Linked DNA regions of Azospirillum brasilense. The protein of the gene in region 2 interacts with the protein of the main gene of each other region in a pairwise test. Links are inferred from orthologs where the notes say so. Each region holds a gene or a part of one and is shown on either strand. Other genes may lie near its edges.

Region 1 (3,058 bases), on a different replicon or contig from region 2:
ATGCGGCAGGAGGCCGAGCGGTTGCGGGCCGAGTAGGCCAGCAGCACCGGAGCCTCATAGCCCGGGACCAGACGCTTGTAGGAGTTGGTCGACGGGTTGGTGAAGGCGTTCAGCGCCTTGGCGTGCTTGATGATGCCGCCGATGTAGTACAGCGCCATCTCCGACAGGTCGGCGTACTGGTTGCCGGCGAACAGCGGCTGGCCTTCCTTCCAGATCGACTGGTGGCAGTGCATGCCCGAGCCGTTGTCGCCGAAGACCGGCTTCGGCATGAAGGTCGCGGTCTTGCCGTAGGCATGGGCGACGTTGTGCACGACGTACTTGTAGTACTGCATGTTGTCGCCGGTGCGGACCAGCGTGTCGAACTTGATGCCCAGCTCGTGCTGCGAGGCGGCCACCTCGTGGTGGTGCTTCTCGACCGGCACGCCCATCTCGGCGAGGACGCTCAGCATCTCGGCGCGCAGGTCCGAGCCGCTGTCGACCGGAGCGACCGGGAAGTAGCCGCCCTTGACGCCCGGACGGTGGGCGAGGTTGCCGTCCTCATAGTCCTTGTCGGAGGTGTACGGGCCTTCCTCCGAGTCGAACTCGTAGGACACCTTGTTCATCTCGACCTTGAACTTCACGTCGTCGAACACGAAGAACTCGGCTTCCGGACCGAAGAAGGCGGTGTCGCCGATGCCGGCCGACGCCATGTACTTCTCGGCGGCCTTCGCGATGCCGCGCGGGCAGCGGGCGTAGGGCTGGCCGGTCGACGGCTCGTAGACGTCGCAGAGGATGTTCAGCGTCGGCTGGGCCGAGAACGGGTCCATGACGGCGGTGGTCGGGTCGAGCTGGAGGATCATGTCCGACTCGTTGATCGCCTTCCAGCCGGCGATCGAGGAACCGTCGAACATGATGCCGTCCTCGAACACGTCCTCGTCGATGGTCGAGACGTGCTGGGCGGTGTGGTGCAGCTTGCCGCGCGGGTCGGTGAAGCGGAGGTCCACGTACTTGACGTCGTGTTCCTTGATCAGGTCGAAGACCTTGCTGATGTCGGACATATCTCTTTTTCCACGCTTAAGAGGTTTGGGTCCCGCTGCGTCAAACCGACCGTTCTTCGAGGGGCGGGTGACGGCGCTCGCGGCGGACGTTATGTCATGCCTTTCCCGTGCACACAATGTGGCAGCACAAAAAGACGCGCCCGGATGGGCACCCGCGCACGGATCGTTCCGCGCGCCGCGCGCCGGCCCGCGTTGGTCCGGTTTGCGTCAATCCGACCCGGGTCGGTTCGGTCTGCATCGGTTGTGGGCAGGGCTGGTTCATGGTGGCCGGTGGTCGGGTTCGTGGGACGCGATCAGATCGCGTCGCCTCCCTTCTCGCCGGTCCGGATGCGGACAACTTCTTCCACGGGGGTGACGAAGATCTTGCCGTCGCCGATGCGGCCGGTGTGGGCGGCCTGCTGGATCGCCTCGATCGCCCGCTCCACCAGGGAGTCCTCCATCACCACCTCGATCTTCACCTTCGGCAGGAAGTCGACCACATACTCCGCGCCGCGGTACAGCTCGGTGTGCCCCTTCTGACGGCCGAAGCCCTTGGCCTCGGTGACGGTGATGCCCTTGATGCCGACCTCGTGAAGGGCTTCCTTCACTTCGTCGAGTTTGAACGGCTTAATGATGGCTTCGATCTTCTTCATGGGTCTCTCGTGTACGAGGTGCCAACGCCGGCAGGCACCGTCCACGGCTCTGCCGACGGTCCGATGTAAAGCACGTTGCGTGCCAATCGGAGCGGTTGCGATCCGGCTGCGTGGGATGCCGGGCCGCCGCGGGACGATGCCACCGTGGGCGGCACGCGACTGCCAACGGATAGGGCGAAGTGAACAATATTTGTGCACAAGCTGCAAGCAATCCGCGCAGCCATACCCGTTCGGATGGGGTAACGCGGACTTTTCGCCCGGCTTTTCACATTGATGAACATGGTGGAAAATAGAGCTTGACCCAACCCGTCCCTTGGGGCAAATAGGCGGCCCCGGTGGCGGTGGTAGCTCAGTTGGTAGAGCTCTCGGTTGTGGTCCGAGCGGTCGTGGGTTCGAGTCCCATCCATCGCCCCAGTCCCCCTTGACGGTGGATGCGCCTTCCTCGTGAGGAGTTCACGCGGGCGTTGCATCGATCGAGGCGGCGGGTGGGGTGTTTGCGGACGGTTCATTCCGTCCCCCGGTGGCGGTGGTAGCTCAGTTGGTAGAGCTCTCGGTTGTGGTCCGAGCGGTCGTGGGTTCGAGTCCCATCCATCGCCCCAGTTCTTCCTTCCAATTCCTGTGCCAAACAGGCCATTCCTTTCATTCCTCCTGTGCCCGGCTATGCTGCGGCCGTCGCGGTGCTTATTGTGCCGGGTGACGGTGATGCGGGATTGCGGCGGGTGGAGGCGATGGACGAACTGCTTTCCGTGGCGGAGATGTACCGCGCCGACGCGCTGACCATGGCGGGCGGCGTGCCGGGGCCTGTGCTGATGGAGGCGGCGGGCGCCGCGGTGGTGCGCGCGGTCTGCGAGCGCTGGGCGCCGCACCCGACCGTGGTCCTGTGCGGGCCGGGCAACAACGGCGGCGACGGGTTCGTCATCGCCCGCCTTCTTCTTGAAGCGGGCTGGCCGGTGCGGCTGGCTCTGCTGGGGTCGCGCTCCGCCCTGCGCGGCGACGCGGCGGTGGCGGCCGGACGCTGGACCGGCCCGGTGGAGGCCGCCGATCCCTGGCTGCTGGACGGCAACCCCCTGGTCATCGACGCGCTGTTCGGGGCCGGGCTCGCCCGCCCGCTCGACGGCATGGCGAAGGAGGTCGTCGAGGCGATGGCGGGGCGCACCGTCGTCGCCGTGGACGTGCCGAGCGGCCTTCACGGCGACAGCGGCCAGGTGATGGGGGTGGCCCCGCGGGCGGCGCTGACCGTCACCTTCTTCCGCCGCAAGCCCGGCCATCTGCTGCTGCCGGGCCGCGCCCTGTGCGGCGAGGTGGTGGTCGCCGACATCGGCATCCCCGACACCGTGCTGGACGCCATTGCGCCGCAAACCCTGGTGAACGGCCCCGACCTGTGGCGCC
Region 2 (3,321 bases):
TCACCGGGAGACCCTGCGCCGAGCACTGGTTCAGGAAATGGCGGACCAGAAGCGGCACGTCCTCCGTACGCTCGCGCAGCGGCGGCAGGCGGATGGGAACGACGCACAGGCGGTAGAACAGATCCTCGCGGAACAGGCCCTGGCGGATCAGGGTGCGCAGGTCGCGGTGGGTCGCGGCGACGATGCGTACGTCCGTCTTGATGGGCGTACGCCCGCCGACCGTGGTGTACTCACCTTCCTGCAGCACGCGCAGCAGGCGGGTCTGCGCCTCCAGCGGCATGTCGCCGATCTCGTCGAGGAACAGGGTGCCGCCCTGCGCCTGTTCGAAGCGGCCGGTCGAGCGGTTGGTGGCCCCGGTGAAGGCGCCCTTTTCGTGACCGAACAGCTCGGACTCGATCAGTTCGCGCGGGATGGCCGCCATGTTGATGGCGACGAAGGGGCCGTTGCGCCGTTTGCCGTAATCGTGCAGCGCGCGGGCCACCAGCTCCTTGCCGGTGCCCGACTCGCCGGTGATGGTCACCGTGAGGTCGGTGCCCATCAAACGGGCAAGGACGCGGTAGATCTCCTGCATCGCCGGCGAGCGGCCGATCAGGGGAAGCTGTTCGTCCGCCTCCCCGGCGTCGGCGGGCAGAGGGGCCGGCGGCGTGTTGGAATTCAGCGCCCGCTCGACCACGGAGACCAGCTCCTTCAGATCGAAGGGCTTGGGCAGATACTCGAAGGCGCCGCGCTCCGCCGCCTTCACGGCGGTGATCAGCGTGTTCTGCGCGCTCATCACGATGATGCGCAGGTCCGGCCGGATCTTCTTGATCCGCGGGATCAGGTCCAGCCCGTTCTCATCGGGCATCACCACATCGGTGATGATGAGGTCGCCCTGCCCGTCCGCCACCCAGCGCCAGAGCGTGGAGGCGTTGCCGGTGGTGCGCACCTCGTGCCCGAGGCGGGCGAGCGCCTGGGTCAGAACGGTGCGGATGGCGCGGTCGTCGTCCGCAACCAGGATCGTGGCTGCGCTCATCCGATGGCCCCTCGGATGCCTCTGGTCGGTACAGGATCGCCGCTCATCTGCGCTTCATCGAACATGGGTAGCGAGACCTTGAAGACGGTGCGGCGCGGCTGGCTGTCAAATTCGATGACGCCGCCGTGGTCGCCGACGATTTTGGCTACCAATGCAAGCCCCAGGCCAGTTCCATTGACCTTCGTCGTAATGAACGCATCGAACAGGTTGGAGCGCAGGTCGTCGGGTATGCCGTCCCCATTATCCTGAACGGACACCAGCAACGGCAGGTGCAGGCGGGTGTCGCCGCCGGGCAGGGCCATGCGGACGCCGTGCTGATAAGATGTGCTGAGAATGATCTCGCCGCCTGATTCCGGTGCAGCTTCTGCCGCATTTTTAATCAGATTGAGGAAAATCTGGATGAGCTGGTCGCGGTTGCCATAGACCGGCGGCAGGGACGGGTCGTAGCGCTCGATGAAGCGGATGTTCCGCGCGAAGCCGCTCTGGGCCACCTTGCGGACATGCTCCAGGACGGTGTGGATGTTCACCGCGTCCCGCTCCAGCGGGCGCTGGTCGGAGAAGACCTCCATCCGGTTGACCAGGGCGACGATGCGGTCGGCCTCGTCGCAGATCAGCCGGGTCAGCACCCGGTCGGCCTCGCTGCAGTTCTCCTCCAGGAGCTGTGCGGCCCCGCGGATGCCCGACAGCGGGTTCTTGACCTCGTGCCCAAGCATCGACGCCATGGCGGTGACCGAACGGGCGGCGTTGCGATGGGTCAGGGAGTTGTCGATCTTGCGGGCCAGCGTGCGCTCGTTGACCGTCAGCAGCACATGGTCGGCCGGCTCGCCCAGGGCGGTCACCCGCACGGTGACGTGGTGCGGGCCGATGCGCGGCGTGTCGATGACGACACCCTCCTGCGAGGCGCGGTGACGGCCCTGCTGGACCTGCTCGATCAACTGGCTGACCGGGCTGTTGGGCGGCAGCAGCTCGGCCAGGGGCATGCCTTCCATCATGGCGGCGGACAGGCCAAAGAACTCCTGCGCCTCCAGATTGACGTAGCGGATGTCGCCGGAGCCGTCGACGACCAGGACGGGGTCGGGGAGCGCGTTCAGCATGACGGACGGATCGATGCAGGGGCGGACGGGACGGTAGGAACTGGAGGGCGCACGGGGCCGCGTCGGGCGGCGGGGCAGTGGAGCAGCGGCAGATGCACGGGCCATCAGGCAGCCATCCTTTCGATCGCCGGGGCATAGAAGTCGCGGATGAAGCCGCGCACTCGTTCGGGATCGGACATGCGGTTGACCTCCGACCGGAATTCGGCGGAGTCACGCAGGCCCGTGGAATACCAAGAGATGTGCTTGCGGGCGACGCGCAGCCCGCCTTCGACGCCGTAATGGGTCAGCATGGCGTCGTAATGCTCCAGCAGCGTGTCGAGCTGCACGTGGAGCGGCGGGTCGGGCCGCCGTTCGCCGGTGCGGATGTAATGCATCACCTGGGCGGGGAACCAGGGGCGCCCGTAGGCGCCACGCCCGATCATCACCCCGTCGGCGCCGGACTCGGCGAGCGCGCGGTCCACGGCGTCGAAGGACGTGATGTCGCCGTTGACCACCACCGGGATCGACACCGCCTCCTTCACGGAGCGGATGAAGGACCAGTCGGCGGTGCCGGTGTAGAACTGCTCGCGGGTGCGGCCGTGCACGGTGACCAGCTTGATCCCGCACTCTTCCGCGATCCGGGCGAGACGGGGCGCGTTGAGGCTGTTGTCGTCCCAGCCCTTGCGCATCTTCAGCGTCACCGGGATCGAGACTGCCTTTGCCGTGGCCTCCAGGATGCGGGCGGCGAGCGCCTCGTCGCGCATCAGGGAGGAGCCGGCGTGACCGTTGACCACCTTCTTCACCGGGCAGCCGAAGTTGATGTCGATGACGGCCGCCCCGCGGTCCTCGTTCAGCTTCGCCGCCTCGGCCATCACCTCGGGCTCGCAGCCGGCAAGCTGGACGGCCATGGGGAACTGCTCCGGCTCGCACTCGACCATGCGCAGCGTCTGGCGGTTCTCGCGGATCATCGCTTCGCTCGCGACCATCTCGGACACGACCAGCCCACAGCCGGACTGCTTCACCAGCCGCCGGAACGGCAGGTCCGTGACGCCGGACATAGGAGCGAGGATCACCGGACCCTCAAGCGAGATGGTGCCGATTTGAATGGCCATGTTCACCTGCCCACATGATGGGCACATTAGCGATATGATGAGAATTTGTGCACGGTAGCACAGCGTTTCGGCATGTTGCAAGTGCACATCCCGCGTGCGCCGCGGTGGCTGTCATGCGCCGAGG

What was found.
Region 1: the proteins of D3869_RS15950 (region 2) and D3869_RS12945 interact in binary tests that used the Escherichia coli proteins (3 or more experiments, as listed by UniProt). The link is inferred for Azospirillum brasilense from one-to-one orthologs.

Annotation. Positions count from the first base shown.
Region 1 is NZ_CP032345.1:2,714,165-2,717,222, forward strand. Bases 1-2,736 are described here. They hold D3869_RS12945 (P-II family nitrogen regulator), read right to left. Parts: upstream 1,670-2,736; coding sequence 1,331-1,669; downstream 1-1,330. Other genes in these bases: glnA (type I glutamate--ammonia ligase), read right to left, coding at 1-1,037; D3869_RS12960 (NAD(P)H-hydrate dehydratase), read left to right, coding at 2,398-2,736. Outside these bases: more of D3869_RS12960, read left to right, coding at 2,737-3,058. UniProt on the Escherichia coli protein: P-II indirectly controls the transcription of the glutamine synthetase gene (glnA). P-II prevents NR-II-catalyzed conversion of NR-I to NR-I-phosphate, the transcriptional activator of GlnA. When P-II is uridylylated to P-II-UMP, these events are reversed.
Region 2 is NZ_CP032346.1:410,177-413,497, reverse strand. The notes cover bases 111-3,109. They hold D3869_RS15950 (two-component system sensor histidine kinase NtrB), read right to left. Parts: upstream 2,212-3,109; coding sequence 1,009-2,211; downstream 111-1,008. Other genes in these bases: dusB (tRNA dihydrouridine synthase DusB), read right to left, coding at 2,211-3,109; ntrC (nitrogen regulation protein NR(I)), read right to left, coding at 111-1,012. Outside these bases: more of ntrC, read right to left, coding at 1-110; more of dusB, read right to left, coding at 3,110-3,197.